DNA from 2 places in the Pseudomonas savastanoi genome. Region 1 is predicted to be linked to the other one. Evidence: riboswitches for the same ligand, from Rfam matches in the RefSeq annotation. Region 1 holds a riboswitch; the other holds the start of a gene.
What was found. Region 1 has a riboswitch for cobalamin ahead of KP808_RS14870 (ABC transporter substrate-binding protein). Riboswitches for the same ligand answer to the same signal wherever they lie in the genome.
Positions count from the first base shown of each region.

Region 2: it holds a riboswitch for cobalamin, as region 1 does, so the genes downstream of both, cobW (cobalamin biosynthesis protein CobW) here and KP808_RS14870 (ABC transporter substrate-binding protein) in region 1, are expected to answer to the same signal.

Region 1 covers NZ_CP076652.1:3,560,069-3,564,933, forward strand. Annotated here, with positions in the region: gene KP808_RS14855 (oligogalacturonate-specific porin KdgM family protein) at 1-304, shown strand, start outside; gene KP808_RS14860 (FadR/GntR family transcriptional regulator) at 978-1,712, opposite strand; gene KP808_RS14865 (FadR/GntR family transcriptional regulator) at 1,821-2,537, shown strand; cobalamin riboswitch at 2,556-2,755, shown strand; gene KP808_RS14870 (ABC transporter substrate-binding protein) at 2,886-3,899, shown strand; gene KP808_RS14875 (FecCD family ABC transporter permease) at 3,896-4,865, shown strand, end outside.
Region 2 covers NZ_CP076652.1:3,412,201-3,417,065, forward strand. Annotated here, with positions in the region: gene cobN (cobaltochelatase subunit CobN) at 1-885, opposite strand, end outside; gene cobW (cobalamin biosynthesis protein CobW) at 890-1,954, opposite strand; cobalamin riboswitch at 2,070-2,292, opposite strand; cobalamin riboswitch at 2,351-2,564, shown strand; gene KP808_RS14230 (CbtB domain-containing protein) at 2,661-2,849, shown strand; gene KP808_RS14235 (CbtA family protein) at 2,860-3,567, shown strand; gene KP808_RS14240 (cobalamin biosynthesis protein) at 3,545-3,994, shown strand; gene cobM (precorrin-4 C(11)-methyltransferase) at 4,027-4,776, shown strand; gene KP808_RS14250 (indolepyruvate ferredoxin oxidoreductase family protein) at 4,848-4,865, opposite strand, start outside.

The DNA.
Region 1 (4,865 bases):
GGACAAGGTCAACCACGAAATGCCTGACAACCAGATGGACGATCAGTCGATCAATCGTTACGACGTCTGGGTCAACTACGCCAGCAAAGGCCCGTGGGCGTACGAGTATCAGTTCACCTACTTCGATGCCGACTACATTCGCTATGACAACGGCAAGACCGACTACGAACAGAACGCGGCCTTCAAATACAAATGGGACAAGCACTGGGTGCCATTCTTTGAAGTGGGCGACATCAAGGTCGATTCCGAAGATGACAAGCGCCAGCTGAGATTGCGCGTGGGCGTGCAGTACAACTTCCTGTAGCGCATCCCACTGGAGCATGAGGAGCGATAATCTCACCATCGTGAGACGCTCCGCGTCGCATGCCGTTCTGGACGCTCTGCGTCCTCTTTAGAGCATGGGTGCGGCGCAGATTTGTGACGCGGAGCGTCACCCAAGGCATTCCTACGCTGGAGCGTAAGGAACGAGAGGTGTCTGGCAGAAACTCCGCGGATTATCGTGCGACGCTCCGCGTCGACATGCAGCTCTGGACGCTCTGCGTCCTCTTTAGAGCATGCGGTGCGACGCAGATTTGTGACGCGGAGCGTCACCCAAGGCATTCCTACGCTGGAGCGTAAGGAACGAGAGGTGTCTGGCAGAAACTCCGCGGATTATCGTGCGACGCTCCGCGTCGCATGCCGTTCTGGACGCTCTGCGTCCTCTTTAGAGCATGCGGTGCGGCGCAGATTTGTGACGCGGAGCGTCACCCAAGGCATTCCTACGCTGGAGCGTAAGGAACGAGAGGTGTCTGGCAGAAACTCCGCAGATTATCGTGCGACGCTCCGCGTCGCATGCCGTTCTGGACGCTATGCGTCCTCTTTAGAGCATGCGGTGCGGCGCAGATTTGTGCCGCGGAGCGTCACTCAAGGCATCACCACACTGGAGCATGAGGAACGATAGGTGTCTGGCAGAAACTCCGCGTCCGGTCCTGAATCGCTCAGTCGCTGTACAGCGCCTGAGTGCGGCGCAGGCGCATGCGGCTGCCGTTGAGGTGCAGGTACATCGCCGAGCGCGCTGCGTCGACGTTGCCTTCGGCGATGGCGTTGTAGATTTGCCGGTGTTCGGTGTTGATTCCGGCCAGGTAGGCGTTGCGATCGCTCTGCCCTGTGTAGGCCGAGTTCATCCGCGTGCGGGGAATCAGCTTGGTGCCCAGATGTTTCATGATATCGATCAGGTACGCATTGCCTGACGCCTTGGCGATCTTGAGGTGAAATTGAAAATCGGCATTGATGGTGGTTCCGGATTTCTGCGGACCTTCGAGCAGCGCATCGAACGCCCGCTTGAGCTCAAGCAACGCCTCAGGGCTGCGTCGTTGCGCAGCCAGCCCTGCTGCCTCGACTTCCAGGCTCAAGCGAAACTCCAGCAGATTCAGCACATCGGACAAGGTGGCGATGGTCGCAGGCCCTACCGAAAAACCTTCAGGCGGTGGCATGTCGAGAACAAAGGTACCGACGCCATGCCGGGTTTCCACCAGCCCCGCGGCCTGCATCCGCGACAGCGCATCGCGCACCACCGTGCGGCTGACACCCTCGGCTTCCATGATGTGGATCTCGGAAGGCAGTTTCTCGCCGCGCACCAGCACACCGTCACGCATGCGCTGGGCGAAGCGGTCGACCAGGGTTTCTGCCAGGCGTCGATGGTTCTTTTGCGAGGAAAGCGCGTTGTCCGACATTGCAGCCTCAGTTCTGTCCGATACGCGAGTATAGGCTGCGATCCCCACACAAAACACGCCTTGAGTACGGTTATACTCAGCCACCCGACACGGACCCGATCACCCGCCATGGAACAACCTTCCACATCAAAAGGCCGTCGCTCCAGCCTGACTCAGCAACTGGTCGCTGAGTTTTCGCGCAGAATTCGCGAAGGCGAGATCCAGAGCGGTGAAAAGCTTCCTACCGAACAGGTGATCATCCGTGAAACCGGGGTCAGCCGCACCGTGGTTCGTGAAGCGATGTCGCGTCTGCAAGCCGAAGGTCTGGTCGAAACCCGGCATGGCATCGGCACCTTCGTGGTCGATGCAGCGCAGCCAGGGAATTTCCAGCAGGTTGAACCGCCAATCGGCACACCCGGCGACGCGGTATCCATCATCGAGCTGCGCCTGAGCATCGAGCCGGAATCTGCCGCGCTGGCGGCTCAACGCCGCACGCCCGAGCAACTGGATGCCATCCGTCAGGCACTCGATGAGCTGCATCGCTGCGCGCGCCTGGGACACGACACCATGAAGGCCGACTTCGAGTTTCACCGGCAGATATCACTGTGCACCGCCAACAGCTTCTTTACCGACGTGATGAGCCAGCTCGGCAGCAGCATCCTGCCTCGTACCCGCAGCGGCTTCGGCAATATCGCATCGTTGTACGCAGAGGATGATCCGGGCATCCAGCAACGCGAACAGGAGACCATCTTCGACGCCATTGTCCATCAGGATCGGGATGCCGCCCGAGCCGCGATGCGCCTGCATCTGATCAACAGTCTGCTGCGCCTGCGCGCAAAGGATTAGCCACTAAAACGCTTATCGTTTACCATGCCGCCCGTCGGTTTCCGAGAGGAACTAACAGGGAATTCGCACGCTTTGTCTGCACAAGGCCAAAACGAAACTGCCCCCGCAACTGTAGGCATCGAGCCTGCTCCATGACTGCCACTGGATTCAGCTCCGGGAAGGCCGGAGCCCGGCGATGACATGCCAGTCAGGAGACCTGCCGACCTGCTTCAACCCACTAACCGGCGGGGTGTCCGGGAAGGACATCCGCACGCGGCGGCATTTTCCGTCGTGCCCGGTCATTTGCCGGGGATGTGTTTCCTGATGTGCATTGCGCCTTGGCACCTGCTCCAACGGAGACCGCATTTCATGTCGCTGCCCCGCCTTGCCGTACTTGCCGCCAGCCTGACGCTGTCCACCCTGACCCTCGCCGCCCCCACTCAGTATCCGCTGACGCTTGAAAACTGTGGTTCGACCCTGACGTTCGCGCATGCACCGACCAAGGCAGTGACCATTGGTCAGGCCGGCACTGAAATGCTCTACGAACTGGGCCTGGGCGACCGGCTGGTGGGCACGTCGCTGTGGTTCAACAACGTTTTGCCACGCTTCAAGGCGCAGAACGATAAGGTAGAACGTCTGGCCGACAACGACCCAAGCTTTGAAGCGGTGATTGGCAAACGTCCGGAACTGGTGGCGGTGCAGCTGGAGTGGATGGTCGGCAAACAGGGCGTGGTCGGCACACGCGAGCAGTTCCATGACCTGAAAATACCCACTTACATTCTGCCGTCCGATTGCGAAGGCAAAGATAATCTGGTCGGTGCCGACGGCACACGCCTGGAGCCGTTCCGCATCGAGACCATCTACAAGAGCATCGAGCAACTGGCGCAGATTTTCGATGTACAGGACCGCGGTGACACGCTGGTTGCCGACCTCAAGGCCCGCTTGAGCGCCGCGATTGCCAACGTCAAACAGAACAAGGCGAACGACGTCTCGGCGCTGTTCTGGTTTTCCAGTTCCGATCTCGCCAGCGACCCGTTCGTGGCAGGCCGCAAAGGCATCCCGGACTTCATGCTCAACAGCCTGGGCATGCGCAATATCGTCAAGTCCGACGAAGAATGGCCGACAGTGGGCTGGGAGACCATTGCCAAGGCCAATCCAAGCATTCTGGTGATTGCACGCATGGATCGCCGCCGCTTCCCGGCCGACGACTACCTGAAAAAGATCGAATTCCTCAAGAGCGACCCGGTGACGCGCAACATGGACGCAGTCAAGCATGACCGAATCGTGATCATCGACGCCGAAGGCATGCAGGCTGGTCTGCGCCTGTTTACCGGGTTCGAGGAACTGGCTGACGCCGCCAACCGTTTCAACGCTGCACAATGAGATTACAGGTAGCGCTGGGCCATGTGCTCTGGGTCTCGGCAGTGCTGGTGCTGGCGATCATGGTCGGCGCAGCAATTGGCGAAACCTCGATCAGCCTGAAGGTGGTTTTTCAGGTGCTGGCCAACAAACTCTGGGCTGCCGGCTATGTGCTCGACCCTATCGACGAAGGCATTGTCTGGAACTACCGGCTGACCCGCGCGATTGTTGCGGCAGCCTGCGGGGCCGGGCTGGCGATCTGTGGCGTGGTGTTGCAATCCTTGTTGCGCAACCCGCTGGCAGACCCGTATCTGCTGGGAATTTCCGCCGGGGCCTCGACCGGCGCGGTGCTGGTCGCCATTCTGGGCTTTGGTGCGGGGGCTATTTCGATGTCGGCAGGCGCTTTTGCCGGGGCCGTGGCGGCGTTTTCGCTGGTCGCCCTGCTGGCGCATTCGTCGCGAGGCACCACAGCAGCCGGACAGATCATTCTGGCCGGGATCGCCGGTTCACAGCTGTTCAATGCCCTGACCTCGTTTCTGATCACCAAATCCGCCAGCTCCGAACAGGCACGCGGCATCATGTTCTGGCTGCTGGGCAACCTCAGCGGCGTACGCTGGCACTCGGTATGGCTGGCAGTGCCGACGGTGCTGGTCGGTCTGCTGGTGTGCCTCTGGCACCGGCGAGCGCTGGACGCGTTCACCTTCGGCAGCGACTCGGCGGCGTCACTGGGGATTGCCGTGCGGCGCGTGCAGATCATCCTGATCGCGACCGCAGCCCTGGTCACCGCAGTGATGGTGTCAATCGTCGGCTCCATCGGTTTTGTCGGGCTGGTGATCCCGCACGCGGTGCGTATGCTGGTCGGTGTGCGCCATGCACGGCTGGTGCCGTTGAGTGCATTGAGCGGCGCACTGTTCCTGATCGCTGCCGACATCCTCTCGCGCACACTGATCAAGGGTCAGGCGCTGCCGATTGGCGTCATTACCGCGCTGA
Region 2 (4,865 bases), 150 kb from region 1:
GTCCTGCGCGCAGATCGCCTGAATGACCGGCACGTTGCGCCGAAACGGGCGCAGATGCGGCGCTTCCGGACTCGACTGGGCAAAGCCTGTGGTGTTGAGGATCAGCTCGGTTTCAGCCTCGTCCAGCCAGTCCTCCACCTGAGTGAAACAGCCGGGCTCCTTCAGGCTGGCCACGGCTATGGGCAGCGGGTTGATGCCCTGCGCCTGCAAGCGCGCACAGAACTCGTCGATAAAACCGGTATTGGCGGCCTGCAAGTGCGAGCGGTAGAACAGCAGCGCCACGACGGGCTGTCCTGCAACCCAGTCGGCTTGCCAATCGGTGAGCTGCGCACTTGCCAGTCGAGGGTGGTAAATGGCTGTGCGTGGCAACGGTTGGGGCTCGGTCCAGGAATAGTCCCGGTCCAGCCAGCGACTGGCCATGCAACGATACATTTCCAGCGCATTCTGCAAGCCGCCCTGACGCAGAAACTGCCATAGCCGGTCGCGTTCTGCGGCAGGCACCGTGCTCAGGTCGCTCAGTTCAGGATCAGGGCGGTCATCACCAGGCACCAGAATGACCTGAACCCCGCGCGCCGCCAGCTCCATCAGCCGCTCGACGCCGTAACGCCAGTAACCGATGCCACCGTGCAGGGAAATCAGAATGACTTTGGCGTGGCGCAGCACCTCATCGACATACAAGTCGACAGAGGCGTGATTCTGTACCTGCATCGGGTTGGCCAGACGCAGGCTCGGGTAGTCGTCAGGGAGCTGCCGGGCAGCTTCGGCCAGCAGCGCCAGGCTGGAGTCTCCGCTACAGAGAATCACCAGCTCGGCCGGGGTCTGGCCCAGATCGGCAATGCTGTCGTCGGGTACGAAACCGCCGGGCTGGGTTCTCAGTAAATGCATGGGGTCAGCCGACAACTGCAGCGTTGAGCTGCGCTTGCAGGGCCACGGCATCCAGCTCCTGACCAATCAGCACCAGATGCGTGGCGCGCTCTTCGTCGGCGCGCCAGGCGCGGTCGAAGTGCTTGTCAAAACGCGTACCCACACCCTGGATCAGCAGGCGCATCGGCTTGCCGGGAATGGCCGCGAAGCCTTTCACGCGCAGAATGCCGTGCTGCACGACCAGTTGATTCAGTGCGTCTAGCAGCACCTTTTCATCGGCCTGAGGCAATTTCAGGGAAATAGAATCGAAAGCATCGTGATCGTGGTCATCATGATCGTCATCGTCGTGATGATCATGATGGGTCTTGCGACCATCGATGTGCAGCTCGGACTCGGCGCCAACACCCAGCAGCACGCTGATCGGCAGACGACCGCTGCTGGCTTCAATCACCTTGACGGCTGGCGGCAGTTCTTCGGCAACTTCGGCACGCACCGCTGCAAGACCTTCGGCGTCGATCATGTCGGCCTTGTTGAGGATCACCAGATCGGCGCTGGCCAGTTGATCAGCGAACAGCTCGTGCAGAGGCGACTCATGGTCCAGATTCGGGTCGAGTTTGCGCTGCGCATCGACCTGATCCGGGAACGCAGCAAACGTACCGGCCAGTACCGCAGGGCTGTCGACGACAGTGATCACCGCATCGACCGTGCAGGCGTTGCGAATTTCCGGCCACTGAAAAGCCTGAACCAGCGGCTTGGGCAATGCCAGCCCGGAGGTTTCGATCAGGATGTGGTCCAGATCGCCACGACGCGCGACCAGTTCGCGCATGACCGGGAAGAATTCTTCCTGCACCGTGCAGCACAGGCAGCCGTTGGCCAACTCATATACCCGGCCGTTGGCCTCTTCTTCGGTGCAACCGATGGTGCACTGCTTGAGGATTTCTCCGTCGATGCCCAGCTCACCGAATTCATTGACGATGACCGCGATGCGCCGCCCTTCGGCGTTGTCGAGCATGTGCCGCAACAGGGTGGTTTTGCCCGAGCCGAGGAAGCCGGTGACGATGGTGACGGGAAGCTTGGCCAGTGTTTTCATCAGGTGCCCTTTGGCAATGCGGCGGGCAAACAGGACGAGAACCGCGTGCCTGGCACACGGATCGGATCGCCACCGGATCACCCCGCCCGGTTGTAGTGAGAATTCGCAGGCTTTTTGGTCAGCCCGGTTCGAGGCAGGTCTCCTGGCTCACGGCGGCATGGGGCAGGCAATGAAGACCGCTCCGACACGCATTCATCGCGCCTTCCCGCCGCAGCAGTGGCTGTGCAATGAACCTCACCGTTTACAGTTGCGGGGGCAGCTGCGGCGTGTACCGCATTCCCGTCTTAGCTCCATGTGTAACGCTTTACGCATGGAGAACCTCGAGCCGGCAAGGCTACGCAGTGACCGCAGACAGGTCAATCGTTCAGATTGACGATCCCCCGCCGCCCATGCTCTCCTGTACGCCTTGTTTCGGGTGCCCCTCACGGGGTGAAACGGGAAACCGGTGCGCTCACGCTGTCGAGCAAGTCCGGTGCTGCCCCCGCAACGGTAAGCGAGAGAAGGTCTGATCCACTGTGCCACGGCATGGGAAGGTGACCTTGCAGGCCTTGAACGTACGACGTTTGAGCCCCTCGCGAGCCCGGAGACCGGCCCGACATCGTTGCAATGACAAACCCGCGGTGGGCGGGCGCAGTTGAAACCTCTGGCGTCTGCCGGCAGGTTCCTTCGCGCGTGGCCCGCTTGCCAATCATCAAGAGGGATCGCCATGTCGACCATCAGCAGCAGCAGCCACGCCGCCGCCACCAGCTCCACCCGCACTCAACGCCTGACAGCCGCCATCAGCGCTGCGCTGCTGGGTGCCTGTCTGGTGTACTTCGCCGGTTTCTCGCACATCGCGGCCGTACACAACGCCGCACACGATACCCGTCACAGCGCTGCCTTTCCTTGCCATTAAGGACTCCACAATGTTCAAGCGAATCGCACAAACTGCCGGGTTCACGGGCCTGCTTGCGGCCCTGCTGCTGACCGTGCTGCAAAGCTTCTGGGTGGTGCCACTGATCCAGCAGGCCGAAACCTACGAGAACGCAACTGCCGAACAGGCCCATGAGCATGCCGACGGCGCTGATGCCGAGCACAGTCATGCGCATGACCAAGCGGCCTGGGAACCTGAAAACGGCTGGCAACGTGTGCTGTCCACCACGGGCGGCAATCTGGTGGTCGCGGTAGGCTTCGCCCTGATGCTTGCCGGGCTTTACACCCTGCGCGCGCCGGGTCGCACAGTGCAAGGCGTATGGTGGGGGCTGGCCGGTTTCGCGGTTTTTGTGCTCGCGCCAACGCTTGGCCTGCCGCCTGAATTGCCAGGCACTGCTGCCGCCGAACTGAGTCAGCGTCAGGCCTGGTGGATAGGTACGGCCGCATCGACTGCCGCCGGGCTGGCCTTGCTGGTATTTGGTCAGAACTGGCTGCTCAAAGTGCTGGGCGTGGCGATTCTGGTCGTTCCTCACGTGATCGGCGCACCACAGCCGCTGGTCCATCAGAGCATGGCACCCGAAGCTCTGGAATCGCAATTCATGCTTGCCTCACTATTGACCAACGCGCTGTTCTGGGTCGCGATGGGGCTGATCAGTGCCTGGCTGTTCCGCAGAAACGATGCCGACCTGCATCAGGCCTGATTTTCCGACCGTTCAGCCCGGCTCGTCACTGGTGGCCGGGCTGGGCTGTCGCCGCGGTTGCTCTGCAGCGACGTTGCGCGAGCTGATCGAGAACAGCCTTCGCGTGATTGACCTGGAGATTGCCAGCGTCACTGCGCTGGCATGTATCGATCTGAAAGACCAGGAACCGGGCCTGCTTGAACTGGCCGGGCAACTGGCAGTGCCGCTGGTGTTCTTCAACGCCGCGCAACTGGTCGCGTGGGAGCTGCACCTCACCCATCGTTCTGCGCAGGTCTTCCAGACCACCGGCTGTCACGGTGTCGCCGAAGGTTCGGCACTGGCGCTGGCCGCGCAACTGGGAGACGGCACCGCCACCCTGCTGATCGAACGGCAGAAAAGCGCCCACGCCACATTTGCCTTGGCAATCAGCCCTGCGCACAGCGGATAATCTCCCCGCGCTCATCCATTCCGGAGAATTCATTGACTGTCTATTTCATCGGTGCCGGCCCTGGTGATCCCGAGCTGATCACCGTCAAGGGGCAACGCCTGATTCGCACATGCCCAGTCATTATCTATGCAGGCTCACTGGTGCCGCTCGCCGTGCTGGAGGGTCATCAGGCCGTGCAGGTGACCAACAGCGCCGAGCTGCATCTGGAGCAGATCATTGAACTGATAAAGGCCGCGCATGCGCAAGGCCAGGACGTTGCTCGCGTGCATTCCGGCGACCCGAGCCTGTATGGCGCCATCGGCGAGCAGATCCGCCATCTGCGGGAACTGAATATTCCATTCGAAATCATTCCCGGCGTCACCGCGACCGCTGCCTGCGCTGCGCTGCTGGGCGTCGAGCTGACCCTGCCGGATGTTTCGCAAAGCGTGATTCTGACTCGCTATGCCGACAAGACCTCAATGCCCAGCGGCGAGGAGCTGGCCAGTCTGGCCAGCCACCGGGCAACCATGGCGATTCATCTGGGGGTGAACAACCTGCAGCGGATTGTCGACGAGCTCGTTCCACATTACGGAGCCGATTGCCCGGTTGCCGTGGTGCACCGTGCCAGTTGGCCGGATCAGGACTGGGCAGTTGGCACACTGGCGGATATTCAAGACAAAGTGCAGGCCAAAGGCTTTCGCCGCACGGCATTGATTCTGGTCGGACGTGTGCTTGCCGACGACACCTTCAGCGAGTCCTCGCTGTACCGCGCCGGGCATGCACACCTGTTCAGACCGAGCTGATATTGGCGAAGGCGATACTCCGGGCGCAGAACACAGCGGATCTGCCCCGGTCGCTGCGAAGCATCTCCCCGTCAGGCAGCCGCCTCATA